DNA from 4 places in the Virgibacillus byunsanensis genome. Region 1 is predicted to be linked to each of the others. Evidence: riboswitches for the same ligand, from Rfam matches in the RefSeq annotation. Region 1 holds a riboswitch; each other region holds the start of a gene.
What was found. A riboswitch is a leader RNA that binds a small molecule or an ion and turns the genes downstream of it on or off. The one in region 1 is predicted to bind S-adenosylmethionine.
Positions count from the first base shown of each region.

Region 2: linked by a shared signal. The riboswitch ahead of ACFQ3N_RS12820 (hypothetical protein) and the one ahead of ssuE (NADPH-dependent FMN reductase) in region 1 are both predicted to bind S-adenosylmethionine.
Region 3: linked by a shared signal. The riboswitch ahead of ACFQ3N_RS14835 (methionine ABC transporter ATP-binding protein) and the one ahead of ssuE (NADPH-dependent FMN reductase) in region 1 are both predicted to bind S-adenosylmethionine.
Region 4: linked by a shared signal. The riboswitch ahead of ACFQ3N_RS00825 (PLP-dependent aspartate aminotransferase family protein) and the one ahead of ssuE (NADPH-dependent FMN reductase) in region 1 are both predicted to bind S-adenosylmethionine.

Region 1 is NZ_JBHTKJ010000044.1:8,322-16,271, forward strand. Features, by position in the region: gene ACFQ3N_RS14995 (SDR family NAD(P)-dependent oxidoreductase) at 1-615, opposite strand, end outside; gene ACFQ3N_RS15000 (hypothetical protein) at 826-1,014, shown strand; gene ACFQ3N_RS15005 (hypothetical protein) at 1,380-1,517, opposite strand; gene ACFQ3N_RS15010 (LLM class flavin-dependent oxidoreductase) at 1,982-3,367, opposite strand; gene ssuE (NADPH-dependent FMN reductase) at 3,395-3,940, opposite strand; SAM riboswitch class I at 4,060-4,166, opposite strand; gene ACFQ3N_RS15020 (DUF3231 family protein) at 4,325-4,498, opposite strand; gene ACFQ3N_RS15025 (DUF3231 family protein) at 4,458-4,754, opposite strand; gene ACFQ3N_RS15030 (YpzI family protein) at 4,859-4,999, shown strand; gene ACFQ3N_RS15035 (SurA N-terminal domain-containing protein) at 5,073-5,858, opposite strand; gene ACFQ3N_RS15040 (hypothetical protein) at 6,016-6,414, shown strand; gene ACFQ3N_RS15045 (DUF3231 family protein) at 7,388-7,950, shown strand, end outside.
Region 2 is NZ_JBHTKJ010000034.1:24,141-32,090, forward strand. Features, by position in the region: gene ACFQ3N_RS12790 (DUF1538 domain-containing protein) at 414-1,106, shown strand; gene ACFQ3N_RS12795 (DUF1538 domain-containing protein) at 1,103-1,873, shown strand; gene ACFQ3N_RS12800 (P-II family nitrogen regulator) at 1,827-2,564, shown strand; gene ACFQ3N_RS12805 (hypothetical protein) at 2,988-3,128, opposite strand; gene ACFQ3N_RS12810 (potassium/proton antiporter) at 3,273-4,742, shown strand; gene ACFQ3N_RS12815 (D-glycero-alpha-D-manno-heptose-1,7-bisphosphate 7-phosphatase) at 4,766-5,302, opposite strand; gene ACFQ3N_RS12820 (hypothetical protein) at 5,751-5,957, opposite strand; SAM riboswitch class I at 6,026-6,127, opposite strand; gene arsC (arsenate reductase (thioredoxin)) at 6,184-6,603, opposite strand; gene ACFQ3N_RS12830 (arsenic transporter) at 6,622-7,920, opposite strand; gene ACFQ3N_RS12835 (ArsR/SmtB family transcription factor) at 7,937-7,950, opposite strand, start outside.
Region 3 is NZ_JBHTKJ010000043.1:13,158-21,107, reverse strand. Features, by position in the region: gene ACFQ3N_RS14855 (arsenate reductase family protein) at 276-632, shown strand; gene gcvH (glycine cleavage system protein GcvH) at 711-1,094, shown strand; gene ACFQ3N_RS14845 (toprim domain-containing protein) at 1,335-1,691, shown strand; gene ACFQ3N_RS14840 (thioredoxin family protein) at 1,702-2,016, shown strand; SAM riboswitch class I at 2,293-2,402, shown strand; gene ACFQ3N_RS14835 (methionine ABC transporter ATP-binding protein) at 2,501-3,544, shown strand; gene ACFQ3N_RS14830 (methionine ABC transporter permease) at 3,522-4,190, shown strand; gene ACFQ3N_RS14825 (MetQ/NlpA family ABC transporter substrate-binding protein) at 4,253-5,071, shown strand; gene ACFQ3N_RS14820 (hypothetical protein) at 5,288-5,458, shown strand; gene sufC (Fe-S cluster assembly ATPase SufC) at 6,037-6,822, shown strand; gene sufD (Fe-S cluster assembly protein SufD) at 6,840-7,950, shown strand, end outside.
Region 4 is NZ_JBHTKJ010000001.1:175,474-183,423, reverse strand. Features, by position in the region: gene metX (homoserine O-acetyltransferase MetX) at 1-438, opposite strand, end outside; gene ACFQ3N_RS00825 (PLP-dependent aspartate aminotransferase family protein) at 464-2,224, opposite strand; SAM riboswitch class I at 2,390-2,509, opposite strand; gene rarD (EamA family transporter RarD) at 2,584-3,489, opposite strand; gene megL (methionine gamma-lyase) at 3,689-4,873, shown strand; gene ACFQ3N_RS00810 (short-chain dehydrogenase) at 4,875-5,432, opposite strand; gene cls (cardiolipin synthase) at 5,564-7,006, shown strand; gene ACFQ3N_RS00800 (acyl-CoA thioesterase) at 7,074-7,586, shown strand.

The sequences.
Region 1 (7,950 bases):
TGGTACTGACTCGTAATAAGCAGGTACATCTTTTCCTTGAGTTGCCATTTCAGTTTCGATTCCACCAGGATGAACCATATTCACTCGAATTCCTTTTGAACCTAATTCAATAGCTGCAGCTTTGGACATTGCAACCACAGATGCCTTTGTTGCCGCATATGCAGAGGATTTGCTTATTGGTGCAAATGCACTAATCGATACATTGTTTATAATGGAACCTTTTTGCTGCTTTTCCATTTGTGGAATAACTGCTTGCATCCCCATAAATACGCTAAGTTGGTTAACATGAATTAATTGTTCGTAATCATCCAATGTTGTCTCCGTGAATGGTTTACGTTTTAGAACTCCAGCATTATTGACTAACACATCTATCTTTTGAAATTTATTTATGATCACATCGACTGCAGATTTCCATTCTAATTGTCTTGTAACATCTAACTGAACTGGAATGGCGTGATCTTCTCCAATCGTCTTAGCCACTTCTATTGCATCATTATAGTTCCGAGCACCTACCCCTACCTTAGCCCCTAATGCAGCAAGGTGTTGAGCAATAGCTTTTCCCTGTCCCCGATTAGCCCCAGTAACAAGAATTACATGATTTTTTAAGTCCGGCATATACTCACTCCTTCATTCATTATACAAACACTGCTTATATGGCATTTTAACATGTAAATGACTTTTAAAGATTAACTTTCATTCACTTTAGTTAATATATACATTTAATTAAAATGATACTTATCATCTTTAATAAATGATATCCATAACTACTAAACAATTTTCTTTTATTTACGATTAAAGTATCTTAAAAAAGAGGAGATTTTGATTATGAAAAGAAGTTTAAGAGTAGGATGTTTCGTAGTTGCAGGAATAGTCACGGCCTATTTAATTGGTATGTTCACAGCACTTTGGTTTGATCAGTTGACTTGGATTTCTATTGGAATCGCAGCAATTGTAACGAATATGGCTGGTGCTTTAATAACTTTACAAGATAAATGTATCAGATATACCAGATAATTGGGTTTACAAACCAACTGGTGGAGGAGATGAAGAAGGGTTAACATTTCGTTTTTTTGGATTTCCTCTGTAAATGAAGTTGACCTTATATGGGGACATAGAGATTACTTAAATCATATTTTAACTTAATCCTTCTTCAACTGTAGGGTACTATTCTGAATAAGGAAATGCCCTCCTTGTTCCATTATCGATGCAGGATAGTGTTAAACAAATAATTCTTCGTTAAGCGGGAAATTATGAATAGTTTATTAAAATATTTTGGATGGTCACTAGGGTTAGCTCCATACGCAGGGTTGTTGAATAAGAATGAAGAAACAAAAAATACAGAGAGGGATTTAATATGATTAGTTGGCTTAATGTAGTCGTTAATTGATATTTAATAGATATTCCATTTCCTCTTCGGTTACATATTTCCATTTAATATCTTTAAACCGGTCCTTATCAATGGATTCAAGCAGTTTATCGATTTCGTCATAGGTTAGCTTCGTTGTTCGTTTATTCATGTATATATCACCTTACCCTTTCACTTAGAACATTCGATGAAGTTCTTCTGTATACGAGGGTCAGATAGCTCGAAGTTTGTGAAAAATTCATCTATTTAGAGTGAAGGGTAGTGATATTTATGACGATAAAAATCCCTGCCACAACTACAACTAATAATATAGCGTCTCAGAGAATTTTAGAAATAAACGAATTTGAGCATATAGAGTCCAGTGATGAAGAATTTGAAATGAACGGTCAAAAGGTAAAATTTATTTATTATACATGGAGCAGCCTTTCTTGAATAAGGCATTGTACGGCTATATCAGATTTAAAATGGGTGGTTGATTTTGTTTGAGGAAATTTTGATTGTTATATGTATTACCGCAATCATAATTTTCATTGGAGGTTTCGAAACTTAAAGTAATGTAGACGGGATCGTAAAAGAAGTACGGTCCCGTTTCTACCTACTTAAAGTTGTAACTAATCAAGTTGCGACTGTTTTCCTTTTAAATGAATAGCTTTTACCGGCATGATGATCGGGTAATTGACTACCTTCTCCAAACAAATTATCTCGTAATGTTTCCCCATCATATTCTCTTCTAACCAGACCTCTTTCTTGTAAAATAGGAACAACTAATTCAGCAAAATCTTTAAATGTACCGGGGGTAATTGCGTAGGCTATGTTAAAGCCATCAACCCCAGCTTCATCTACCCAACGTTCCATCTCGTCGGCGATTTGTTTAGGACTACCGACCATTTTTGTACCCATGCCACCAATTCCGACAGACTCTTTAATCTTATCCACTGTCCATTCTATATCCGGGTCAATTTTTGTGAAGTTTTCTAACGTGGACTGGATGGCATCGTTTTCTACATAACGAAGTTTTTCGTATGGGGCGTAACTGGATAAATCAACTCCGGTCCAACCACCAAACAATGCTAATGCTCCTTCATAGCTAATGTGTTTTTTCAATTCATTATATTTTTCAATCGCTTCTTGTTCCGTTTTACCGACTACTGGCGTGATCATGGTAAGGATTTTGACTTCCTCTGGAGATCTTCCTGTTTCTTTCGCCTCTGCACGTAATTTTGTAACCGATTGTTTCGCAGCATTTATGGTTGGTGCCCCGATAAATATACATTCGGCATTCTTACCAGCAAAAGCACGCCCTTTTTTAGAAGCTCCTGCTTGATAAAGTACTGGAGTTCTTTGTGGAGAAGGCTCACTTAAATGGGCGCCAGGTACTTTATAATATTTTCCTTCGTGATTAATATCATGGACTTTACTAGGATCTGTATAAATACCATTCTGTTTATCTAGTTGAACAGCATCATCTTCCCAGCTGCCCTCCCATAACTTATAGCAAACTTCTAAATACTCCCCGGCAATGTCATAGCGTTCATCATGTTTAATTTGGTTTTCTAATCCCACATTAACAGCAGCACTTTTTAGATAAGAAGTTACGATATTCCAGCCAATACGGCCGTTTGTCAAATGGTCTAAGGTAGAAATACGGCGAGCAAACGTGTATGGATGTTCATGGGTTACAGAAGCAGTAACCCCAAACCCCAAATGCTTGGTTACTGCTGACATTAATGGAACAACAAGTAATGGATCGTTAACAGGAGATTGTGCACCTTGACGGATAGCTGCATCTCGAGATCCTTGGTAAACATCGTATGTTCCTAATACATCTGCAAGAAATACAGCGTCAAATTGGCCTTTTTCTAAGATTTGTGCAAGCTCTATCCAATAGTCGCTATCCTTATAGCGGTGGGATTGATCTTCTGGATGTGTCCATAATCCTGGTGATTGATGTCCAGAACAGTTCATATCAAAAGCATTTAAATAAATTCTTTTCCTTGTCATAATAGTATCCCCTCTCCAAGAAGTACGTTATAAAACACGATCCTTCTGTCTATTTACGGTCTCGATAAAGTAATCAAGTTGTTTTCTTAGCCGTTCCAGAGTTTCAAGGTGAATAATGGGGTTATTCAGTTGGGTTTTATCTATTTGATCATCAAGTAAATAGACCCCTTTGAGGTTTTGACCTTTTAGTGTAGCTAATAAAGGTTTAAGCGTGTACTCGATCGCCAGTAAATGAGATTGGCTTCCACCTGTCATTAAAGGTAGCACTGGTGTACCCTGCAAAACATCAGGAGGGAGTATATCCAGTAATGCTTTTAACACTCCAGAATAAGCAGCTTTATAAACTGGTGAACCAACAATTACCCCTTTAGCTTCATGAATAAGGGAAGCGATGTCCTTAACGGCAGGGTCTTCAAACTCACCATAAAATAATGCGTCTTTAGGAATATTTCTAATGGATACATGTGTTACTGTAAAATCCTCATTTTTTAGAATGGAGCCAAGATATTTTAAGACTAAGTCTGATCTAGAACTTTTGGAAGGACTTCCGGATAATATAACTATTTCACTCATCATGATCACCCTTTCTAATCTAATTGGATACGGCCAACTTTTAAAAACCCTTTTCACATAAAATAAAAAACCCCCTATTCTCGAAAACGAGAAAAGAGGGTAACTCTAATAAATATCCGCTCTTATCTCCCAAGAAAATGTCTTGCTGGAGTTAGCACCTTTCTGAACACGTCAGAGGTTGCTGAAGCTTCAACGGGCCAGATCCCTCAGCTTCTCTTGATAAGAATATTAAATTTGATACTTATGATAATCCTAATAATTAGAAAAGTCAACCTATTTTTAAAAGTTTACCAATTTCCTAAAAAATAAAAGAATTTTAAGTAATTGCTTTTGAAAAAGTGTTTACACTATTTGGCTTGGTCAAAACTGATTATAGAGAGCACATTATGGATGCTTCTTTTTAGCCAGTTTTAACTTGTCATCAGCTTGTGGAGGCTTTTCCATCCAGCCATTCTTAATAAGTATATTGGCACCGTCTTCTGAAAATTGGCCAGTATCCTTAATAAACTCTGCATACTTAGCAGCTATATCTCTTCTTGGGAGAAAACCCCATTGCAACTCCGTAATTTCCAATGGCTGATGTTGCTATTCCAGTAATTAATGCCAGCATTAATTTCTCTGAAAAGGTTTTTCTAGTTGAGTCTAAAACGCCATGATCCCATGACACCGGGGTAGGGATGAATCCTTCAGTTAGTTTATCACTGATCTGAGCCATGATTGAATCAGATAGTTTAACGCCACTTAGAAAGTAATCAATTAATTGCTTATGTTGACTTACTTGACTGAACCCAATAAGTAATGATTTCCCTATCAATCATGATTAACTATTAGCGAAGGGATTAAGCTATGGAATGGAACTCTCTTTAAAGGTGTATAAATCTTACTAAAAGACTCATGTTAAATAAGGAGGTGGTTAAAATGGGAAAAGATCGTCAAGAAAAGAAGTTAAGAGAAAGTGGACGTGTGGAATCAGACCGCGATGTAGGTCTTCGCTATAAAGGATCAGCAAAAATGTCCAGCCCGGAAGAAGCCAGAAAGTTGAATGATGGTCAAAAGTAAAAAGGAAACCCAATAAGTATATATAAAAAGGCTGCGTTCATGTTGAACGCAACCTTTTTTTAGCTTTATTTTATTATAAATGTTTGGTTACATCTGCATCTTCACGCAGTTTTTTAATAAGCGCTTGAGCAGCTTCGGATTCTTTTTGTCTTTCAACTTGTGCTACTAGGTCTGGTTTCATTTCTTTAAAAGATGGTACTTCTTTTTTCTCGCCATCTTCACTTTGCTTATTCATTTGTTCTTGCTGTTGAGCGTACTGATCGTAAAGTTCTTGTAGCTCTTCTTCAGATGGCTCAATGTCTCCAGCCTCATTAGCAATAAGCTGATCTATTTTTACTTGCGTTTCGATCTGGGACATAACTTCTTTTTCAGACATACCTTGTTCTTCCAAAGCGGTGATGAACGCATCTGTTGATTCAATCTGATTTTGTTGTGCTAATTCGCTTAATGTTTGGTCTATTTCTTCTTGGGAAGCTTTCAAATCACTATTTTCTGCTTCCTGAATAAGAAGTCTCTGTCCAATCATGCTGTCTACAATCCGTCCTTTTAATTCTTCCTGGTTAACCTCTTGTCCAGTCATTTGTGATTGCATGGCAGCTTGTTGAAATTGCATTTGGTAAGTTGATTCAAATTCTTCTTTCGGTATTTCTTCACCATTTACTTCCGCAACAACTTCAGGTACTCCTTCTAAATCAGGCTTAGGCATTTCTGGTGCTGCCTCACTATCTCCAGCAGGTTCTTCCTCCTGCGTTTTGGAATCATCATTGTTATCTTCAGCAGATTCATCCTCATCTCCGCATGCAGCTAATACGAATACAAGTAAGGTGAGGGATAAACTTAAAAGCCATTTTTTACTCAAGGTTAGTCTCCTTTCAAATTTAACTAGTGGCTATTGTAACATATCATGATTGGTTGTACATCCATTTTCCACCGGTTACACATTTCTGCCACAAATGTATGGATCTAATGATGAAGTAAACACTATAAACGGATATTGCAAGTATTAGGGGGATCGTATGTTTTCTTTTCGAGGAGATGCACATAAACTTTATGTAACATTACGAGAGCAAAAGGGGCCTAATAAAAAATTAGAGGAAACAGCCGATATCAAAGGCTTCTATGAAACACTTGATAGTGATACGCTCCAACTAGTTCATTACCGAATGATAAAAGAGAAGAACGGAGTAGGTATTATCCTGATCTATGTCACATCTATTCCGTGGCTTTTGTTTTTATTTTCAAATAAGATGCAGGATGTGTTATTTAAAAACGGTATCATGCTTGGAAGTATTTTTATTTTGATATATCTTGTCCTTCTAACCATTAGTGTCATTTTCCATTTCAAAGAAAAAGCATGGTCAGCGTTCCATACTGAAATCATTAATGACATTTTAAAGGAAAGAGACAATACCTAAAGCCAGCTAAAAAGGTGTCAAATGGGGAATCAATCTATTACCAGGGCACCTTCTTTTCATTTTTAGTAAAGAGGGAGTATATAATTTGAAAGTTATGTATACTTATCTACAAAAAACGGCCACGTCCAGCGCAAGCACCTAGATACTCGAGACATAAGCAGTTCGACTTTGGTAAAGGATCCAAACTACGACCTGCTTATGCTTGTCGTGTCTTACAAGGCGCTTGCGCTTTTCTTTTTTAGTATATAGGAAAGTATAAAACTTTCTTATCTACATAAGTGCAACTAAGGCTTTCACCATTAAGGCTTGGTGATAAGCCAAGTTTTCTAATATTCTTTTTTTAATTTAGGAACGGATGTTTCATGTGATCATCCTTTGTGTAGGGATAGAGTACTGTAGTAATAAAGGCCATCATAACGAAAATCCCAGGTGTAACGCTCATCTTCCATTGGATGGTCGTCATTGTGGTTTTGCTTTTAACTTCGGCTACATATTCGGAAGTTTCAATAATGGACATTATTTAAATAAAATAACTGTACTCCTTTTCATACATTTATTGCCGGTAGCTTTAGTCTTTTGTCCGTGTGGGGACTTGTTGCACTGACTCCGATCAAGATTCTATTTCCAAAACTACCGAATAGCCATATTTCTTGCATCGTTACACACATAAACGCATGGATTTTAATATAATCCATGCGTTTTAATTTAGGTAGTAAAGATAGAAAGTTATGTATAAAAGGTTGTAGGTTTAAGTGCGTTCCATAAGAATCACACAATGGGGATAGAATTACTTGAAAAGCCTAAACCACTATACGATTGAGGCTACTAATTGATATGTTTCTTGATGGCGAATGCATTTTTGAGCCCTTAATGCTACAAATAATTTAATTTTCTAGTAAATTTCTATTTAATACATAGAATTGAATGAAGGTGAAAAACTATTCCTATCCCACTAAAAGGCAGGTTTTAAAAAATGGAAACAGAAGGCAATATTCGTTTAACATCTGTTGAGCTAACGAGCTTATGGCAAAATTATATGAATGACACGATGTCTATTTGTGTTTTAAATTATTTTTTAGAAGTAGTAGAAGATGAAGAAATTCATGTCGTTTTGGACCATGCACTAAGTATTGCTAAAGGACATGTGGAATTTGTTGAGAGGATATTTAACCGAGAAGATATACCTATTCCCATTGGATTCACTGATGACGACGTCAATTTAAAAGCGCCACGGCTGTATGAAGATACATTTTTCTTATATTATACGAAAATGATGTCCACAGGTGCTCTACCATATTACGGATCGATCCTTCCGAATTTAGTCAAGAAGGAAATACGGGAGTTCTTTACCAAATGTATATCAACCTCCACTGATCTGCTTAATGAATCAATAGAGTTATTAACAACAAAGGGCTTAATAGTACGTCCACCAAATATTAGTTATGAAAGGGATATAGAATACATACAAAAGCAACAATTTCTCGCAGGTTTGTTTGGCGAACAAAGACCGGTAACTGGTCAGGAAATATTGCATAT
Region 2 (7,950 bases), on a different contig from region 1:
TAAATCTCTTATTTACAACAACTATAACTTACATCAAGAAAATTATATCGATTTATCTCACCAAAAATTGGAGCCATTAGTTAAATCTGATAATGTTGGTTTCTTATATTCATTCAGTTTTTATGGTTAATACATTAATCATTACATTTAATTTATTTAACAACTATTAATAAACAGTTCATCCATAAACATTTCCGATTTATCAAAATTAGTGCTATAATTACTATTAAACCTTGTAGTTTTAACCTCATTTCAAGTCTACTATTCTACGAAACAATTAATACTAATTGCGTTTTTCCTTTTAGGTTTTCAAACATCATCGACACCAATGAATCAACACTATTTTTGATCCTTTTTCTCAATCCACATAGGTTACTCTCGGTTTTTCATACTTACATAGAAGGTGGTTTTACATGGACAATATAAAAGAAACCGTGCTAGAAGTTATTTTATCTATTGTACCAATTACAATTGTTATCACGATTTTGCAGTTTACATTGATTTGGCTTCCTATGGAGACGTTTATACAATTTCTGATAGGTGTCGGGATGGTAAGTGTTGGACTTATTCTATTTTTATTGGGCGTAAATGTTGGTCTTCTTCCTGTTGGGGAAATGATTGGTTCTGCGTTATCGAAAACGAAGAAGGTTTGGATGATTGTCTTTTTTGGTTTTTTGTTAGGTGTTGTTGTTACGATTGCAGAGCCTGACGTTCGGGTGCTTTCCTCACAGGTTGACGCGGTTTCGAGTGGGGCAATTCCTAAAAGTATATTGATTATTGCTGTTGCACTTGGGGTAGGCATTTTTGTTGCACTGGCTTTGGTGCGCATTATATTTAGTATTAACATTATTTATATATTAGCGATTGGTTATGGCATGATCTTTACGTTAGCTGCATTCACACCTTCGATTTTTGTTCCGATCTCATTTGACTCAGGCGGTGTAACGACAGGCCCATTAACTGTGCCATTTATATTAGCATTAGGTGTTGGTGTGGCATCTGTTATGAAAGGTAAATCCGCTTCAAGTGATGGGTTTGGTCTTGTGGCACTTGCTTCGATTGGCCCTATATTGTCGGTGCTGATTTTAGGAGTGATTTACGGATGACACTACACATATTTGAGGGATTTAGTGATGTACTATCGGAGGTTGCTATTGCCCTATTGCCACTCATTGGACTGTTTGCGTTTTTCCAGCTATTCTTTTTGAAATTAAAACGGCGAAAATTAATCGATATAAGTATTGGGTTTGTTTTAACATTTTTAGGTCTTTCTTTTTTCTTACAAGGTGTACATATTGGGTTTTTACCGATTGGGGAACTGATGGGTGAAAAACTTGGTGCTATCAAGTATACATGGATGCTGCTGCCGATTGGATTTGTTCTAGGATTCTTTGCGACCTATGCAGAACCTGCCGTTCAAGTTCTTATTGATCAGGTAGAAAAGGTGTCTGGTGGGTATATTCCGCAGAAGGTTTTACTGTATACCGTATCAATAGGGGTTGGCTTATCCATCGCACTGTCCATGATTCGTATTATTTATGGCATTTCCCTATGGTATTTTATACTGCCAGGATATATAATAGCACTGATTATGATAAAGTATTCAACTAAAACCTTTACATCCATTGCCTTTGACTCTGGCGGTGTGGCTACTGGACCGATGACTGCTACGTTTATTCTAGCTTTATTTGTTGGTATTGCCTCCGTTACAGAAGGGCGTGATCCGCTTCTTGACGGATTCGGTATGGTTGCACTGGTGGCGTTGGCTCCTATATTATCTGTATTAACACTCGGTATTCTGTACAGTAGAAAGGAGAAGGGTCAGTATGGCAAAGACGAAACAAGGGCAAAAGTTAATCATCACGATCGTTAAGAAAGAAAAAGCCAAAAAGGTCATACAGGCGTCCAAAAAGGCTGGCGCAAGGGGTGGTACTACACTCTTAGGCAAAGGTTACAGACTTGATGACAAGAAAAGATTCCTTGGCGTACCAGTGGAACGAGAAAGAGAAATCATATTAACACTTGTTCCTGAATCTATTTATCCAGATGTGATGAATGCTGTTGTTGACTCCGTAAAATTGAATAAACCAAGACAAGGGATTGGTTTTGTTATAGATACGAAAAAAGTGACTGGAATTTGTCATATGTTAGGCTTGGATGAAACTGAAAGTGAAGAAGTCAGTGATGAAGGTGTTGATGTTAAAATGGCAGAGCAAAAAGTGATGTATGATTTGATTGTTACGATCGTTAACAAAGGCGACTCTGACGATGTAATTGATGCTTCTAAAAAGGCTGGTGCTGAGGGCGGTACTGTTTTGAGTGGCCGTGGTACTGGAATTCATGAACAGGCAAAACTGTTCAATATATTGATTGAACCAGAAAAAGAAGTCGTTTTAACTCTTATCAGTAAAGATAGAACGAAGGAAGTACTAAATTCGATTGAAGAAGATGCTGAGTTAAATAAACCTGGAAAAGGCATTGCCTTCGTATTGGATGTTGATCAAACCGTAGGCATTAATCATGTGTTAAACAAGATGGTTAATGAGAAACTGGATGATAACTAAAATAAAGTAAAGGTGTCAACGAGGTCGACTCGAGACACCTTTTTTGTGTTAGTAGAGAAAGTATAATTTTGCAGTCAGGTATGTTTATCTACAGAATCAGCCACGTCCAGCTCCAGTACCCAGTGACTAGTGGACTTCCTTCTCCTCCTTACGATAAGTCAACATTGATTCGCTAACGCTCTTCGTGTTTCCTTTAGATTCACTTTGGAGTGAATCTCATGCGGATTTGGAAGATCGACTAACTTCGCCGCTTTGCGCAGCAACTCGACCCACCCGCGATGTGCGGGCGCAGCCCATACGTCACTAAACGGGCACTTTGCGCTTTTGTTCGTAGATAGGAAAGATATACTTTCCTATCTACATAAGTGCAACTAAGTCTTTCGCCATTAAGGCTTGGCGATAAACCACGTTTTCTAATGTTATTCACTCTTTTTCCTTCTTGCTAATATACTCGTTAGGCTCGTCCCCGCCATGGATACTGTTATTTTTAAACTGGCTTTTTCGTCCGTTTCTATGTTCCCCGTGTTGTTTGTTTTCCTTAAATTGTCTATTTTTATCGGCCATTATTTCTCTCCTTTTTAATTTTTGGATGGTGTTAGTTTTTGAAATGTAGGCTTTCTTTATACATGCGTGAAGATATTTAAATTTATTATCATTTGGTATACTAAACGAATAACGCTAAGATTTTACTTGGAAGGATTGTTATTATTGGATATATCTGTTGGAACATCGATATTTTTACTTTCCTCCATGCTTATTGTCGGGGTAATTGCTACCAAATTTTCTACTCGTTTCGGATTACCTGCACTAGTTCTATTCCTCTTAGTTGGCATGGTTTTTAATAATTATTTATTCTTTGAGAATGTGCAACTTACACAACTAATCGGTGTATTGGCCTTGATTATTATTTTATTTGAGGGTGGGACTCAAACTAAATGGAATCATGTTCGCCCTATCATAGGGTCTGCAAGTATATTAGCAACAATTGGTGTACTGATTACTGCAGTCTTAACTGGGCTTGCTGCTATGTATATCCTTAACTTTTCCTTGTTGGAAGGGATGCTTTTGGGATCTATTGTCGCTTCTACCGATGCTGCTGCTGTCTTTTCCGTATTAGGTAATAAAAATATTAAAAAGAAACTTACATCTACATTGGAGGCAGAATCCGGTTCCAACGATCCTATGGCTGTATTTTTAACCATAACCTTAATAGAATGGATTCAACTATCGGACAACTCTATTTGGGCTGCTTTTGGTGACTTTTTCATACAGATGGGACTGGGCCTAGTGCTCGGGCTCGTATTGGGAAAAGTAACTGTGGAAGCCATCAACCGAATCGAGCTGGACACTGCTGGGTTATATCCCATTCTTGCTATGGGAAGTGCAATCTTTACATATGCGATCACAAACTTTGCAGGTGGTAGTGGTTTCCTTGCTGTATATGTGATGGCAGTATTTGTTGGAAATAATGAATTGTTATACCGATTCTCCATTATGCGATTTAATGAAGGTTTCGCCTGGATGATGCAGATTTTGATGTTTATCTTTTTAGGTCTGTTAGTATTTCCAAGACAATTATTGGACGTTTTTTGGCAAGGCATTCTATTATCTGTTATTTTAATGTTTATCGCCCGTCCAGTTGCGGTCTTTATTAGTCTTATTTTCATGAAATACAATGTAAAGGAACAGGTCTTTCTTTCCTGGTCAGGGCTAAAGGGAGCAGTTCCAATTGTTTTGGCCACCTACCCTATTGTAGCTGGTATTGAAAACAGTGAAGTGATATTTAATGCCGTTTTTTTCGTTGTGATGATTTCTGCATTGATCCAAGGAAGTTCATTATCATGGCTAGCGACTAAATTAGGTTTGACCGGTGAAAAAAGTCGTGACACGTTGCCAAGTATGGAATTAATGACACTTGGTAAAACGGACTCTGAAATTTTGGAAGTGTCTATGACAGAGAATTCTCCGGCTGCTGGGGTATCCTTACTTAATTTGGAGTTACCTGCTGATACGCTGATTATCGGGATCATCCGTGATGAAAAAGTAATTACTCCAAATGGGGATTCTGTTATACAAGATGATGATACACTCTATGTCCTGATTAACAAAAAGGCAAGGGAACGCGTTAAGGAAGCATTGCTCGGTAAAAAGCCAAAGAAAAAGATTTCTGAGACTTAATAGAAAAACCTAAACTTGGGCGATTATTGGTCATCCAAATCAGATAACCAAACAGCAACCGAAATTAAATCTGGGAAATACATGTCTGCATCCGCTTTGTCTTTTTCACGATCACTAATTAGAACAGTCTTCGTACCGGCTTTTTTTCCGGCCTCTATGTCTGGTACACGATCACCTACCATGTAGCTTTCCGATAAATCTATGTCATGGTTGTCTGCTAAATCTAAAATCATCTGTGGCATAGGCTTACGGCAGGCGCACTTTGCATGGGGTTTATGTGGACAGTAAGCTACAGCATCAATGGAAGCACCATAATGTGCTAGGTCGTCCTCCATTTTGTTATGTACGTCTTGTAATGCGGATTCTTCCATAAAACCAAGACCTACTCCTCCTTGGTTGGTGACAACAAAGACTTTAAAACCTGCTTCATTAAAACGCTTAATGGCTTCTCCCACTCCATCGAGTAAATAAAAATCTTCCGGTCTGTTCACGAATTTTACCCGATCACTTAACACTTCATTGATCACGCCGTCTCGGTCTAAAAACATTCCTCTTTCCATTTAGATATCACCTCGTCTATAGGGCTTCATATTCTGATTTTAATAAGGAATAGACAACTGTATCATGAAATGTTTCCCCGTCAAAATCAGTTTGTCTAAGCACGCCTTCTTTTCTACATCCTTAGTTATATAACCATTTCTGAGAACCTTTATTATCAGCAAAAATATCGCCAACTATTCGAATTTAAGCCAAGCGTTACCTGTTTAATATATAGTGCTCCGTTTCCACAACTGCAATAGTAGTAATGCTTCTTTCTTCCATCATATGTATACATCCAAGTTAATTACGGTGTGACACCAGCGTATCACACCTAGGAGGCTGTCCGATGGAATAATTTCTGTGAATATATATGCATTCACACTGAATTATTAATGTATAATCCACCATATTTTGAATAAATATTCGGCAATTTCACTTCGTCGGACAGCCTCCTAGAACACTTCCGTTTTAGTCCTGTTTTTTCTTGTTCAATTCTACTATATTATGCTTCATGAGTGGGTTGATAAACTTCTCTTGGCGCTCCTTTTTGAAACGATCCAGTTCCTCCGGCGTCATATCCTTTACAATTTCAGATACATGTCTACCTGGAAGGTTTTCAAATTCCTCTTTCGTCAGTTCGACTACCTCACCATTTTTCACAATAAAATGTTCCATTTCCTATTCCTCCTTTAAAATATTAAAAACCCCTTTTTGCATTGGATATACAAAAAGGGGTTTTTACCGATTTATCATCCAAAGCAATTGCTTTGCTGGTGGTAGCACCTTACTACAGCAGGTTGCTGTGACGTCTCTGAGCCAGATCTCTCGGTCACTCTTGATAACTATTCAATTACATGTATTATATCGTACCTTGTTGAAACTTCAAATGATTTTACCTGGCTTATTCTCCAGTATCTGCAAACCGTTTGATTCGTTCACCAATCTCATCACGTACCCGTTGGAATACGCTCCATTTTTCCGCTTCTGTTCCTTCTGCTTTTGCTGGGTCATCAAACCCCCAATGTTCTCGTTTTACATGTGGTGGGGTCATTGGGCATCTATCTGCTGCATCTCCGCAAAGGGTTACAGCAAGTGTTGCATTATTTAAAACATCCGTATCAATCGTTTCTGATTGTTGATCAGAAATATCAATGTCGACTTCATTCATGGCTTTTACCGCATTTGGGTTTAAACCATGTGCTTCAATGCCTGCGCTTTTTACTTCCCACTCGTCTCCTAGATGCTTCTTTGCCCACCCTTCTGCCATTTGACTCCTGCATGAATTCCCAGTACATAAGAAATAAATTGTTTTTTTAGCCATAGTAGTTCACTCTCCTTTTTAGAATACAACTAATGTTACATACAGTCCTAATAACGTAATAAACAGGATTGGAATCGTTAAAATGATACCTGTTTTAAAGTAAGTCCCCCAGGAAATTTTAACTCCTTTTTGGGATAAAACATGGAGCCATAATAGGGTTGCTAGCGAACCGATTGGTGTGATTTTCGGACCTAAGTCAGACCCTATTACATTGGCATAAATAAGTGCTTCCCGCATGACACCTGATGTATCTGTTTCAGCAATTGCTAACGCATCGATCATTACGGTCGGCATATTATTCATGATTGATGACAAGATAGCAGCAATGAAGCCCATTGAAATGGTTGCTATAAACAGGCCTTGTTCGGCACTTGCTTGGATGAGTTGTGCTAACAAATCTGTTAGCCCTGCATTTTTTAAACCGTAGACGACAACATACATGCCAATCGAGAAGAATACGATTGCCCATGGTGCGCCTTTAATGACAGCTGTCGTATCAACTGCCTGACTTCCTCTTGCCATTAGTAAGAAGAAAATCGCTACAATTCCTGCCACGATCGAAACAGGGAGATTGATGAACTCACTTACAAAATAACCAATCAGTAAAACAGCAAGAACATACCATGACAGACGAAACAGTTTAGGATCCCTGATTGCCTCAACAGGCTCCTTTAACTGAGATAAATCGTATGATTGGGGTATATTTTTTCTAAAATAAATTAAAAGTACAATGATAGTTGCAGCTAGCGAGAAGAAGTTTGGAATAATCATTCGCGTTGCATATTCTACAAACCCAATCTCAAAGAAATCCGCTGATACAATGTTAACTAAGTTACTTACTACTAGTGGAAGTGATGTGGTATCTGCGATAAATCCACTAGCCATAATAAATGGAAACACCATTTTTTCCTGGAAATTTAAGTTGCGTACCATTGCTAGCACAATAGGTGTCAGAATTAAAGCAGCCCCGTCGTTTGCAAAGAAGGCTGCAACAATGGCACCTAGTAAACTGACATAAACAAACATTTTAATTCCATTACCTTTTGCCGCCCTTGCCATATGAAGTGCGGCCCATTCAAAGAATCCAATTTCGTCTAAAATTAATGAAATAAGGATAATAGCAACAAAAGCTAATGTTGCGTTCCATACAATTTGTGTTACTTCTATTACATCACTAAACCCTACTACTCCTACTAATAAAGCAAGGATAGCTCCACCACATGCGGACCATCCAATCGATAAATTTTTTGGCTGCCAAATAACTAAGATTAGGGTGACCAAAAATATTAACGATGCTAGTATAACCGATGATGACAAGACTCTTCCCCTCCAATTAACAACATGTAA
Region 3 (7,950 bases), on a different contig from region 1:
GCTTTTCAGGGGAGCTTTCCTTGTCCTGTGGCGTCATCGGCACTAGTACGTCCTGTACGTCGGAGCTGGACGTGGCTTAAGCAGTAAATAAATTATTTACAGGCTCCTATTTTTATAATTTCCTAGACAAAGAAAAAGCCTTAACCTTAGTCACTTTGCAGTGAAGGGTTAAGGTTTTTTAATGCGCAGGTAAAAGTTCACAACTATATAGACTAAAACCATACTATTTTTGTTATAATGAAGGTAGTTGTTAAATGAGTTAGGGAGGTATGCAGATGGAGTTAAAATTTTATTGGTACCCGAATTGTGGTACATGCAAAAAAGCTAAAAAATGGCTGGACGACCATCATATTGACTATAAGAGCATACATATTGTAGAGGATTCTCTCACGAAAGAAGAGTTGTTAGAATTAATAGCTAAGAGTCATCTTCCTGCTAAGAAGTTTTTTAATACGAGTGGAAAGAAATATCGTGAATTAAACATTAAGGATAAAATAAGAGATGCAAATACAGAGGAGATGGCTGAAATTCTAGCCTCTGATGGCATGTTAGTGAAACGGCCAATTGTAACTGATGGTCAAATAGTAACGGTTGGTTTTAAAGAAGAAACGTTTGACGAAATATGGGGATAAGAAATTAAGCTAAAATACTAGAAAAAAGTATATATACCTAGTATAGTAATAATGCAATTAATTAACGGAGGGATTTCAATGAGTTTACCAAAAGATTTATTATATTCAGAAGAACATGAATGGGTAAAAAAAGAAGACGGTAAAGTACAAATTGGCATTACAGATTTTGCACAATCTGAGTTAGGGGATATTGTATTTGTTGAGCTTCCAGAAGTGGGAGACGAAATTGAGGTAGATGAGCCTTTCGGAAGTGTAGAATCAGTGAAAACAGTTTCTGAATTGTATGCTCCAATTAGCGGCAAAATTGTAGAAACGAACGAAGAGTTAGAGGACAGCCCTGAATTTGTAAATGAATCTCCATATGAAAAAGCATGGATGGTTGTTGTGGAGCCATCTAATGAATCAGAACTTGATGAATTATTGTCTGCTGAACAATATCAAGAAGTTATTGAAGAAGACTAATACATGAATGAACAAATAAGAAGGCTGACTTACACCCTGTAAGTCGGCCTTCTTACTGATTAATGAGCAAATGGTAAATTTAATTTTAAATATGTAAGATATAGAAAAGCTGTTATTGCATAAACTAAAAAAGGGTCTAATTGGTGTGTTATATTAGATTTGCCATTTAGAAAAGAGTATAATTCGTTAAACGTTGCTTGTTATGTAAAGTAAGTTTTTTCTGATAGGGAGAGCTATGATATGGTGACAAATGATTTAGAAAAAGTTATCATTGTCGAAGGATTAACTGATAAAAAGCAGATCGAAAAAATAGTAACAGAAGATATTGAGATTATCTGTACAAATGGCACGCTTGGTGTTGAACGTTTTGACGAGCTGTTGGATTTGTATGATTTAGATAATAAAGATGTGTTTGTATTCGTTGATGAGGATAGCTCAGGGATTAAATTGCGTAAACAATTAACTAGAGAACTTCCACATGCTGAGCATATATATATAAGCAGTGAATATCGTGAAGTAGCAACAACTCCTGAACACATTCTTGCGACTGCTTTGGTAAGTAAAAGCATAGAAGTTAATCCGATATTTTTAATTTAGGGTGGTATTTTTGCAACAGATTACAGATCAAAAAAAAGAAAAGAGTAATTATTTATTATATGTCTATACACCATTTTGTGGTACATGCAGCTTAGCAAAATCAATGCTGGATAAAATTGAATCAGTACATGGGGAAAATATTTTTTATGAGATGAATGCTTCCTTGCACCCAGATTTTATGCAAAACAACCAAGTTGAAAGTGTACCATGCTTATTAATTAAGGAAGATAATCAGATCAAAGAAAAGATTTATGCCTTTAAGTCAATACCAAATATTTATAGCTATTTAATGAAATATAAACCGGAGTTATTTATAAACAATTAATTTCTGTTGTTTTGGAGTGTATATAAGTTGGACCTGTGAATAATTTATTAACTATGTTAGCCGTGTCCAGCTTCAGCGCCCAACGGCTAGTAGGCTTCCTGATCCTTCTTACGATAAGTCAACATCGATTCGCTACCTCTCTTCGTGTTTCCTTTATCTCATGCGGATAAGTCCAGCCCATACGTCGCTAAACGGGCGCTTGCGCTTTTGTTCTTGACAGATAAAATTGTCCGTGCTACTATTTATTTTATCGATTTTTAATTAAATATTTTTTATCTCTTATCTTGAGCGGTGGAGGGGCTGGCCCTATGAACCCGCGGCAACCTCAAACGATTTTTGTTTGAAAGGTGCCAATTCCTGCAAAGCGTTGCTTTGACAGATGAGAGAACGTAAAGACTACATATAATTACGTCTTTCTGTTCTCTTACAGAAAGGCGTTTTTTTTAGTTAGTTGGAAACAATAGTGTATGAAGGTGGGATACGCGTGATATCAATTGAGGGTTTAAGTAAATTTTTCACATCAAATAAAAATAAAATTACAGCTGTAGATGATTTAACCCTTGATATAAATGAAGGTGAGATATTTGGAGTGATCGGCTATAGTGGAGCGGGTAAAAGTACGTTTGTCAGGTTGTTAAACCGATTAGAAGAACCATCAGCAGGAAAAATCGTAATTGATGAGCAAGAAATTACTGCCATGAATTCGAACCAACTGCGCATAGCACGTCAAGAAATAGGCATGATTTTTCAACATTTCAATTTACTTTGGTCCAGAACCGTAAAAGATAATATTGCATTTCCCTTAGAGATTGCAGGTGTCTCAAGATCTAAACGCGAGGAACGTGTTCAACAGTTAATTGACCTAGTGGGGTTAGGTGGAAGAGAGAATGCGTATCCATCCCAGTTAAGTGGCGGACAAAAGCAAAGGGTTGGAATTGCCCGTGCATTAGCAAATAATCCAAAAGTATTACTTTGTGATGAAGCAACTTCAGCACTTGACCCCGAAACGACAAATTCGATTCTGGATTTGCTTGTGGATATTAATGAAAAGTTAGGCTTGACGATCATCCTTATTACACATGAAATGCATGTGATCCGAAAAATTTGCAATCAGGTGGCTGTAATGGAAGAAGGAAAGGTTGTAGAACAAGGTGATGTTCTTGATGTTTTCTTACGACCAAAACAAGTTGTAACAAAAAGATTTGTGGAACAGGTTATGGGGACGAATGAGGAAGATGATGGTGTGGCATACTTAATTGATATTTATGAGCGAGGAAAGCTTATTCGTCTCCATTTTGTAGGTGAAACAACAAATCAGGCTCTCATTAGTCAAGTTGCTAAAAAGTTTGCGATTGAGATAAATATTCTCCAAGGGAAAATCACACAAACACAGGCAGGGGCTTATGGTACTTTGTTTGTACAAGTTGATGGAGAGTCGAATGAGATTGATAAAGCAGTAGAATTTATTACGAATGAGACCTCAGTGGAATTGGAGGTGGTTCGTGATGTTGATGGAACTATTTCCTAATCTCAATACAGACGATTTGTGGACAGCTACGTTTGAAACGTTTTATATGACGATCATAGCAATTGTAGGTACTTTTATCTTAGGGATTGCACTTGGTTTACTCTTGTATTTAACAATGAAGGGGGGGATTTGGCAAAATAAAATTCTCAACTTTATCGTTGCAACATTTGTAAATGTGTTTCGCGCAATTCCATTCATTATTCTAATCTTACTGTTATTCCCGTTTACAAACTTTTTAATTGGAACGATTCGTGGACCCAACGCGGCTCTACCAGCTCTTATTATTGGTGCTGCACCGTTTTACGGGAGGTTAGTTGAGATTGCATTAAAAGAAATTGATAAAGGTGTAGTTGAGGCTGCAACGTCAATGGGAGCAAAAACACGCACGATTATTTTTAAAGTATTATTACCCGAATCAATGCCAGCACTAGTTTCGGGAATTACCGTTACAGCAATAGCCTTAATTGGCTATACAGCTATGGCAGGGGCGATTGGTGCTGGAGGTTTAGGAAGTTATGCATATTACTCTGGTTTTCAGCGTCGGGATTTTGATATTGTATTTATCTGTTCCATCGTTATTGTAATTATCGTGTTTATTTTTCAGTTTATTGGAGATTATATTTCTTCTAAATTGGACAAAAGATAATGTGGATAAGAATGGGTTAAAACCAATTTTTAAAATTATAAAAAACAAGGGGAGTTTTTAACATGAAAAAGATTTTAGCATTTGTTTCAGTATTATTTATTCTAGTACTAGCAGCATGTGGAGGAAATGATTCTTCAGGTGATGAGAATACTATCACAGTAGGTGCTTCTAGTGTACCACATGCGGAAATACTTGAAGAGGCAAAGCCTATTCTTGAAGAAGAGGGTGTTACACTCGAAATTGAACCGTATGAAGATTATGTGTTGCCAAATGATGACTTAGCTAGTGGAGAACTAGATGCCAACTATTTTCAACATATTCCATATTTAGAACAAACCATTAATGATACTGGTTATGATTTAGATTATATTGATGGTATCCATATTGAACCAATAGGTGTTTATTCTCAGTCTATTGCAGGCATTGATGAAATTCCAGATGACACAGAGGTACTTTTAAGCAATTCAGTACCTGATCACGGTCGTATTTTAGCATTGTTTGAAGATAAAGGCCTAATTAAACTTGATGAAAATGTAGAAAGAGAAACAGCAACTGTGGAAGATATAGTTGAGAATCCAAAGAACTTACAATTCTCACCTGATTATGATCCAGCGATGTTACCGGAGTTATATGAGACAGAAGAAAATACACTCGTTGTCATTAACACAAACTACGCTATTGGTGCTGAATTAAATCCTGTAGATGATGCTATTTTTATTGAGGGTAAGGAATCTCAGTATGTAAATGTTATCGCTGTTAAAACAGAAGATAAAGATAATGAAGCATTAAATACACTTGTAGAAGTTCTGCAATCGGAAGAAATTCAGGACTTTATACTAAAAGAATATGAAGGTGCTGTTGTACCAGTAAGTGGTGAATAGGACTTTTAGCTGAATTTTTAGCATTCCATAGTATATGCGAGCAATACGTTGAATGTTATTAAGAAGTGTTTAATATGTAAACTTCAGTCATTTATATGCAAATGCAGTCTTATTTAAGCGTTTATATCCGTTTTGTATTGGGAATTGTCCTTATGTTAGCATTATAAATGTGTTAAAAAACCGAAAGGATGATTCACTATTTTTAGTGGAATACAAATGAACTACACTCCAGAGATGGAGAAAGCAATGCAACAATCACACGGTATGAGCTTCGAGGAGTATGGACGTAAGTTAGAAAATCGAATTACGGTTGAAATGAGAAGACAACAAGAATATCGTGACTGCCAAAAGATGGTTGCTCAATTTGATAAACAAATCCATAAATAGAGAAAACAGATGCTGGTGCTGCTATTAAAGCACCAGCTTTTTTTGTTGTCTAGGAAATTATAAAAATAGGAGCCTGTAAATAATTTATTTACTGCTTAAGCCACGTCCAGCTCCAGCGGCCCAACGACTAGTGGGCTTCCTGATCCTCCTTACGATAAGTCAACATCGATTCGCTTAGCGAAGGAAGGCCGACTAAAAACGGACTTTGCGCCCAACGTCGGCATACCCCTATGAAGGGGCATGTTTCCTTTAAGGAAGATCGACTAACTTCGCCGCTTTGTGCGGCAACGTCGACCCACCCGCGATGCGCGGGCGCAGCCCATACGTCGTTAAACGGGCGCTTGCGCTTTTGTTCTTTCTTTTTGAGTATAAATTTAGGTATAAGAAAGAACATAGGTTATGCTATAGTTAGACTGTTGAACATACAAGAAAAAAGCAGTAGCAACAAAGATATCAATTAGTTTAAAAGAGTTGATTATAGATTCGAAATGCTTTAAGATTATAATGAGAATAAATTGAGAATGGATTTAAAATTCATTTGAAAATAATGAACTATAATAGTAATTGGAGGTATTTACATGGCAGGATCAACACTAGAAATTAAAAATCTTCATGTATCAATTGAAGGTAACGAAATATTAAAAGGTGTAAACCTTACGATAAAAGGTGGAGAATTCCATGCAGTTATGGGACCAAATGGTACCGGAAAATCAACACTCGCTTCTGCAGTCATGGGACATCCAAAATTCGAAATCACACAAGGTAGTGTACACCTTGATGGTGAAGACGTATTAGAAATGGGTGTAGACGAACGTGCCCGTGCAGGTCTATTCCTTGGAATGCAATACCCAAGTGAAATTAGTGGTGTAACAACTTCAGACTTCTTGCGTTCTTCTATTAACGCTCGACGCGCGGAAGGTGATGAAATTTCTTTAATGAAATTCATTAAAGAAATGGATAATACATTGGATTATTTAGAAATTGATAAAAACATGGCACAACGTTATTTAAATGAAGGATTCTCTGGTGGAGAGAAAAAGCGTAATGAAATCCTTCAACTTATGTTGTTAAAACCAGAAATTGCAATCTTAGATGAAATTGACTCTGGTTTGGATATTGATGCATTAAAAGTAGTATCTAAAGGAATTAATAAACTACGAGACGATAACTTTGGTTGTTTAATTATTACCCACTACCAACGTTTGCTTAACTATATTACACCAGACACTGTTCATGTAATGATGCAGGGACGTATTGTGAAATCAGGAGGTCCTGAACTAGCAAAACGTTTAGAAGCAGAGGGATATGAATGGATTAAAGAAGAACTAGGAATTGAAGACGAAACTGTAGGGCAAAAAGCGTAATAGTAAGGAGGAGTAATATGACTGTTGAGACAAAGCTTCCATTTAATAAAGAGTATATAGATCAATTTTCCCGTGATAGAAATGAACCAGAATGGATGAAATCATTACGCCTTCAAGCTTTTGATCAAGCTGACACGCTAGAATTGCCTAAGCCTGATAAAACAAAAATAGGTAAATGGAATTTCAGTCGTTTCAAACACGAAGCACAAGGTGAGAAGATTTCTTCATTAAGTGAATTACCAAAAGAAATACAAGATTTTCTTGACCAAGAGAATGCACCTGAAAATTTATTAATTCAACGTAATCAATCAGTTGCATATACAGCACTGAAGGATGAGCTGAAGAATAAAGGTGTTATTTTTACCGATATTTTCACTGCTCTTGTGGAACATGAAGATTTAGTGAAACGTTATTATATGAAAGATGCTGTTTCTGTTGATGAACATCGACTAACGGCACTTCATGCAGCACTAATGAACGGTGGTATCTTTGTATATGTTCCGAAAAATGTACAACTAGAAGAACCATTACAATCTATTTTTTGGCAGGAAGACCCGGAAGTAGCATTGTTTAATCATGTGTTGATTGTAGCAGATGATAATAGTTCCCTAACATACGTTGAGAATTATATTTCACATAATCATGAACAGGAAACAGTGGCAAATATAGTTACCGAAGTTATTGCACATAACAATGCAAAAATTTCGTTTGGTGCAGTTGATAACTTCGCAGCTGGTACAACAACATACGTAAATCGACGTGGTGTTGCGTATCGTGATGCAACCATTGATTGGGCGCTAGGTCAGATGAACGATGGTAATACTGTTTCTGAAAATGTTACACATCTTGTTGGAGATAATTCTGAGTCAAACGCGAAAACTGTTACAGTTGGTCGTGGAAAGCAAATTCAGAACTTCACAGCTAACATTACTCACTTTGGTAAGGAATCAGAGGGGCACATTCTACAACATGGTGTTATGAAGGATAGTGCATCGTCTATTTTTAATGGTATTGGAAAAATTGAACATGGAGCATCTAAGTCCAATGCGGAGCAAGAATCTCGTGTATTAATGTTAAGTGAAAAAGCACGAGGGGATGCTAATCCTATCCTTTTAATTGATGAAGATG
Region 4 (7,950 bases), on a different contig from region 1:
AAGGGATCCTCCTGTAACTGCTGCTAATCTACTGATTTCTAGTTTTTGTAGTGCCATAAATTGTGCGCGCACCATGTCACGAATCGTAATGTTTGGAAATGATGTGCGATAAGGTTCATCAGTTGCTGGATTAATAGAAGCGGGTCCAGTTGAACCGTCACACCCTCCAAGCACATTAAAAGTAATAACTTGAAAGCGTTCGGTGTCGATATACTTCTTCCGACCAATTAGCCCACTCCACCAACCAGGACTACTATCTGTTCCAATTGTATGGTGATTGCCTGTTAATGCGTGGCATACTAATACTACTGGTGCAGACTTTGGTCCGGCAATTTCATAACGTAATGTCACCTTATCAATTGTCTCTCCAGAATCTAACTGGAGCGGACCAAATGATATGTCATTTATAATAGGTGTTTTTGTCAACATGTGTACCATGAAAATCCGCTCCTTTTCAACTCTATTAAACTTCTAAAGGAACCCTTGCTTCTTTGTTTTCCCTTAAACGGAGTGCTTCCTCATATGGATTCGTATTAGTAATTACAGTAATACCAGAGGCTTTAGCATGCTCTACCGTTTGATCATTTGTTTCAGGTTTTTCTATCAAAAGAATTTTCCCTTGTTTGTTAATAAATTGCTCAATTGCTGTTGCTGGTAATGCTTGATTTTCCAACCACACGGCGTCAATGTCAACAGGGATATCTGAAATAGTTTTATACGTTTTCTCTCCAAACAACTCTTGTTTGGTTTCGTGAACGGGTAAGATTTGAAACCCTAATTGCTGGAGTTGCTCTGTGTTTTTGTATAAAGAACTAGATGTATCGTCTAGACCAACTACGGCAATTGCCTTTTTTCGAACTGCTCCATTTTCTCTAGCAAAGGGTGAAGATACTAACCACTTAATGGCATCCTCTTCTGTAGATTGAAATGAAGTTTTTGAGTTTGTTGCTTTTGCAATGGCTTGATCTAAATCAACTAATATATCTTTAGTAGACTCGATACCGATGGATAGGCGAATTAATTCCTCTTTAACACCGCTCTTCTTTAAATCCTCTTCACTTAACTGTTGATGAGTGGTTGAAGCTGGATGGATAATAAGGGACTTGGCATCCCCAACATTAGCTACATGCGACCAAAGTGTCACTCCATCGATTAATTTCCGCCCTGCTTCACGTCCGCCTTGAATACCGAATGTAATAATAGAACCAAAGCCATTACTTAGGTATTTTTTAGCTAACTTATGTGACGGATGATCCTCAAGCCCTGGGTAATTTACCCACTCTACTGCTGGATGCTTTGTTAAATAGTCGGCAACTTCAGCTGTGTTCTGATTATGACGTTCGATGCGTAAGTGTAAGGTTTCAAGACCTTGTAGTAACAGAAATGCATTTTGTGGACTTAAGCATGCTCCAATATCTCTTAGTAACTGAACACGTAATTTGATCGCAAAAGCCGCAGGTCCAACATCAATATAACGCAATCCATTATAGCTTTCATCAGGTTCTGTAAGTCCAGGGAACTTTTCATTATTCCAATTAAAACGTCCACCATCAACGACGATTCCACCAATAGTAGTTCCATGACCACCAATCCATTTTGTAGCAGAATGGACTACGATATCAGCACCCCACGTCAAGGGTTTTGTTGAATATGGTGTAGCAAATGTATTATCAATAATAAGTGGGATACCGTATTTGTGAGCAACTGCTGCTACTGCCTCAACATCGAAAACGTTTAGGCTCGGATTTGTAATGATTTCCCCGAAGACAGCTTTTGTTTTATCTGTAATGGCATCTTCAATGGCCTCTGGCTTAGTACCGTCTACAAACTTTACTTCAATTCCATAGCGTGGAAGCGTGTTAGCAAATAAATTGTATGTTCCCCCGTACAAATTACTGTCGGCAATAATCTCATCACCAGCACTTGCAATATTTAGAATGGCTAAAGTAATTGCAGCCATACCAGAGGAGGTTGCCACTGCTGCTACCCCATCCTCCAGTTGAGCAACCCGTTGTTCAAATGCATCGACGGTTGGATTCCCAATACGAGAATAGATATTTCCAGTTTCCGCTAAACCGAATAAATTTTGTGCATGTTCTGTGTCCTTGAAAACATAGGAAGTAGTTTGATAAATTGGTACTGCTCTTGATCCGGTTGTTGGATCAGGTTCCTGACCTCCGTGAAGTAATACTGTTTCCTGATTAGGTAAATGAAAATTTGACATAAATAATTCCTCCTTCGATTTTTGTTCAAGCAACAGCTCCAAATCTGAGTACTATTGAATGACAGAATCAGCGACGTATAGGACGTACGCTTTTGTTCAAGTCTGGAGGAAGAGGAGAATTTAAAAGCCCTCTTCCTAAGAAGAGGGCGTATGTAACGGTTCCTCCTCTTATCTTCCAGATCATAATGTGATCTGTAGGATTTAGCACCTTTCAAAGCAATGTATACATTACTTTAGGTTGCCGGGCTTCGCAGGGCCTATTCCCTCCGCCACTCTTGATAAGAGATTTAACTAATATTAAGTTATTAAGCATTATATAAGAAAAGTCGTTTGTTCGTCAACCGTTTTTAGAAAATAAATTAAATTCTTTTTCTTTGTCTGATTGGTCGATGATATGCTGAACCCATATAAATAATTAAAGCAATCCATATTAATACAAACGAGATCAAATGTGCTTGTGAGAATGTCTCGCCGTAAAGGAAGACCCCTAAGATTAACATAATTGTAGGTGCAAAATATTGGAGAAAACCAACCATAGATAGTGGAATTCTTTTAGCACCATTAGCAAACGATAAAAGGGGGATTGCAGTTGCTACCCCAGCTCCAAGTAATAATAGACTAGTAGTGGAGAAGAGGGAGTTCCAAGATAATGAACCATCAGGTATTGAAAATAAATAAATTGCTGCAAGTGGTGTTACAATCATTGTTTCGATCGTTAACCCAAACATTGCTCCGATATCAACCATTTTTTTCAGCAATCCATATATGGCGAAACTAAAAGCGAGCAATAATGATACCCAAGGGAATACACCAAAGCTAATAGTAAGGTAAATGACGCCAATTCCTGCTAATATAATAGAGAATAATTGCCTTCTTGTTAATGTTTCCTTTAATACAACGATCCCAAGTAAAATACTCACAAGTGGATTAATATAATAACCAAGGCTTGCCTGTATGACATGATCACTGTTCACTGCCCATATAAATGTAATCCAGTTCACACTGATCATAATCGAGGCTACGGTAATACCGATAAGCTTTTTCTTATCTTTTATAATTACTTTGCATTCTTTAATAAAAGCTGGCCATTTCCGTAAAATCAAAACAATTACCAGCATAAAGACAAATGACCAAACAATGCGGTGCGCCAAAATTTCGCCAGCTCCAACATCTTGAACAAGTTTCCAGTACATCGGCAAAAATCCCCACATTAAGTAGGCACCGGTTATATATAAAATTCCTAACTTTTCCTGATTTTGCTGCATGGTGCAACCCTTCTTTTCTACAGATATGTTTCCTAAATATAATCAATCTTCCAAATAAATTAATTCTAAGAGTATCCCTATAAAAAAGCAAAAAAAGTGCTTGATAGTTTTAAGGGAAAACGCTTTCAAAAAAGTGTTTTATAGAATATGATAGTAAATAGGGAATGTATAGGACAAAATCAATATAGGGGGAGAACTTATGACTGAAAAACATAAAAACTTTGAAACGACAGTTATCCACGAGGGCTATGACTCCAAAGAGATGCTGGGCAGTCTTAGTACGCCATTATTTCAAACATCAACATATACATTTGATACCGCGGAGCAAGGTGAACGCCGGTTTGCTGGTGAAGAGGACGGTTATATTTATTCACGTTTAGGTAACCCTACCGTCTCTGTGTTGGAAGAACGGATTGCGGCTTTGGAAAAAGGGGAGAGAGGACTTGCTTTTGCCTCAGGAATGGCGGCAGTATCTGCAGTACTAATTGCTTTAACCAAAGCGAATGATCATATTCTTTGTTCGTCAGGATTGTATGGATGTACATTTGGATTATTAACGATGATGAAAGAAAAATATAATATAACGCATGATTTTTCCAATATGGCAACAAAAGAAGATGTTCGTGCATTAATTAAACCTGAAACAACATGTATTTATGTAGAGACACCGATAAATCCAACGATGAAGTTAATCGATCTGAAAATGGTAGCAGAAGTGGCGAAAGAATTTAATATTCCAGTTGTAGTAGATAACACGTTCTCTTCACCATACTTACAACGACCACTTGAGCTTGGTTGTGACGTTGTATTACACAGTGCGACCAAATATATTGGGGGACACGGAGATGTTGTTGCAGGGCTAGTAGTAGGTAAAAAAGACTTTCTTGACTCGGTAGCCATGACAACACAGAAGGATATTGGGGGAATTATTTCTCCATTTGATGCCTGGCTTTTAATACGGGGATTAAAAACACTACCCGTTCGTCTTGATCGTCATTGTGATAATGCTGAAAAAGTATTTGAAAAGCTGCGTCATCATCCGAAAGTAGCTAATATCTATTACCCAGGAGATGAAAGCCACCCTGATTATCCGATCATGGAAAAGCAAATGAAGCGTGGGGGCGGTTTAATCTCGTTTGAAATTAAAGGAACAAAAGAAGACGCACAGCAAATGCTCAATAACCTTTCCTTTTTAAAAATTGCTGTTAGTTTAGGTGATGCGGAAACATTAATCCAGCATCCAGCAACAATGACACATTCAGTTGTTCCAGAAGCATCCCGATTGGAGATGGGAATTACTGATCAACTAATTCGCTTATCTATTGGGTTAGAAGCATGGGAAGATATTTGGTCTGATGTAGAGCAAGCATTAAATAAACTTTAATCTAAGGGCGCATGTCCCAAGGTTCTAAAGTACCAATAATTGTTTCGTTGTTATCGTTTTTAATGGCTTGAATTATCCCGTTAGAAATTTCTTCGTGAGTAAGCCAGCGTGAAATATTATTTTCTATCATAAATCCTAAATACACACGTCTGTACAGGCAATTTAGCTGAACAGGCGTGTTTTCTTTCTTTAAAAAACGGGCACTTCCTTGTATATGGAATAATCGCCATGGAATACTAGTATTCTTAGTAGAAAGCTCATTAATTATTAGTGGTAAGGCAACTGGTGAAGAAGAATGAATCCAGCTCACTACTAGTTGAGGTGAGCCATATGTATGAAACGTTTTGTTGAGTTCAGTTTGAAGCTGATTAAGATCATGATAATCCACAGGTAAGGCGTGAATGTTTTCGGGGTTTGGGCTATTTTCCTTCAAGGATTTATGTCTTTGAATACTTCTTCCGATAATAAAAACAATGTAGCCATTCTCAACAAGCCAATGGCATACATTACGGAGCATTCCTGTACCACCAATAACCAGTGCAATTTGTTTTTGTTGCATGCTATCACTCCTTTTTTTTAGTATACAATCTTAACTCGATATAGGAAAATGTGCTATATTAGTAATAATGTAAATTTTTCACAAGGGTTGAATTCCCTATTGCAATGGTAGCGGAGGAAGGAGAATAGGCCTTGGAATTTATTCCTTTTTTAGTAGGTTCAATCCTCATATTTAACATCGTGTTGGCATTTACAATTATATTTTTGGAAAGAAAAGATGCAAGCTCAACATGGGCATGGTTGATGGTCCTACTCTTTATTCCTATTGCGGGATTCTTTTTGTATCTGGTTTTTGGAAGGAAGTTAAGTAATCAGCGTATTTTTACCTGGGATACTAAAAGCAGGCTTGGTGTGAAAACCTCAGTACAAGCACAGCTTAACTCTATGGTAGAGCGGACATTTCATTTTAAACATGCGGAATTATCCGGTTATAGAGATTTATATTTATTGCATTTACGAAATAATGATGCTATTTTTACACAAGATAATCAACTCAAAATTTTTACGGATGGCAATGAGAAATTTAAGGCATTAATTCAGGATCTAGAAAAGGCAACAAACCATATTCATTTGCTCTATTATATTATTCGACATGACCAATTAGGCAAACAAATAGCGGAAGTTCTAATAAAAAAGGCGAATGAAGGTGTGGAGGTCCGTGTTCTATATGATGATATGGGCTCCAGAGGGTTAAGTAGGGCGTTTAAGAAACGTCTGCGAAATGCAGGTGGAGAAGTAGAAGCATTTTTCCCACCAAAGATACCTAAAGTTAATTTTAAGATTAACTACCGAAATCATCGTAAACTGGCTATTATAGATGCAAAAATAGGATATATTGGTGGCTTTAACATAGGTGATGAGTACCTTGGCAAAAACAAGAAATTCGGCTATTGGCGTGATACCCATTTGCGTATTAACGGTGACGCTGTAAGAATGATGCAAACCCGTTTTATTCTCGATTGGAATCAAGCTTCCCGAAATGACATTTTGTATGAAGATCGATTTTATGCCGCTGTACCATCAGGTGATGTAGGTGTTCAAATTGTGTCAAGTGGCCCTGATTCAGAGTGGGAACAGATAAAAAATGGCTATATTAAAATGATTTTATCTGCAAGAGAATATATTTATATTCAAACACCGTACTTTATACCTGATGAAAGTCTGCAGGACGCATTACGGATTGCTGCGCTTTCAGGAGTAAAAGTGAAGATTATGATACCAAATAAACCTGATCATCCATTTGTATATTGGGCAACTTTGTCCTACATTGGTGATCTACTGAGCGCTGGAGCAGAAGTGTTTGTTTATCAAAACGGTTTTCTGCATGCAAAAACAATTGTGGTTGATGGAAAAATAGCCTCCGTTGGAACAGCAAACATAGATGTACGCAGTTTCCGACTGAATTTTGAAGTAAATGCATTTATTTATGATATCGGTGTTTCAGACCAACTGGTAAAAGCATTTGACCATGATATTAAGTTTTGTTCACAGATGACGAGGAAATTATATGCAAAACGATCGCTTGGAATACGGTTTAAAGAATCCATTTCCAGATTGTTATCACCAATTCTGTAGTATTCATGATTGTAAATAGATAATCATGGGAAAAGTAGTAGCAATAAAAACCTGAGGAGGTAACCAAATGGACCAAAAACCCTGCTTGGAATCACTGACTGTTAAAACATCTCACGTTTTGCCGCCAGACACCAACACACATGGCACATTATTCGGGGGAAAATTAATGGCACATATTGATGACGTGGCAGCTATAGCAGCAGTTCGTCACTCAAGAAAGCCTGTAGTAACTGCATCAACAGACTCAGTCGATTTTCTTGCCCCAGTAAAAGAGGGGGACTCTATATGTGTAGAGGCATTCGTTACATGGACACACACTACATCAATGGAAGTATTTGTAAAGGCTGTTACAGAAGATCTGCTAACAGGTGATCGAAAAGTTTGTACGACAGCATTTCTTACATTTGTGGCTGTTGATGAAAGTGGAAAACCAACTACTGTTCCATCTGTATATCCTGAGTCAGATCAAGAAAGGCAGTTACACAACCTCGCCTCGCAGCGTGCAGAACGACGTAGAGAACGAAGAAAGGAATCAAAAGAGATGGCAGCATCGTTTGGTACGGATTATCCATGGAATTAAAATAACAAATACTGGTTATATTAAAAGTGGTACTAGCTAGTATGACTTGTATTGTTTACAACGTATATTTTTTAATGATGAAAGCTGTCTATTTTCCCGCGTGGGGTAGGCAGCTTTTTGTCTTTTATCTATTATCGCGGAATAATCGAGAATTTCGCGGAATAAAATGTCGAAATCACGGAATAACCGGAAAAAACGCGGAATTCCAGCAAGATTCGCGGAATAACCCGGAAAATCGCGGAATCCACCGAAATATCCCTACTTTATATTATGTATTGCATTTCCATAAGAAAACGCTTACAATATAAAGTAAGAATATTTAAAACACTGAGGTGTCTTTATGATTACCACACGGAACTCACGG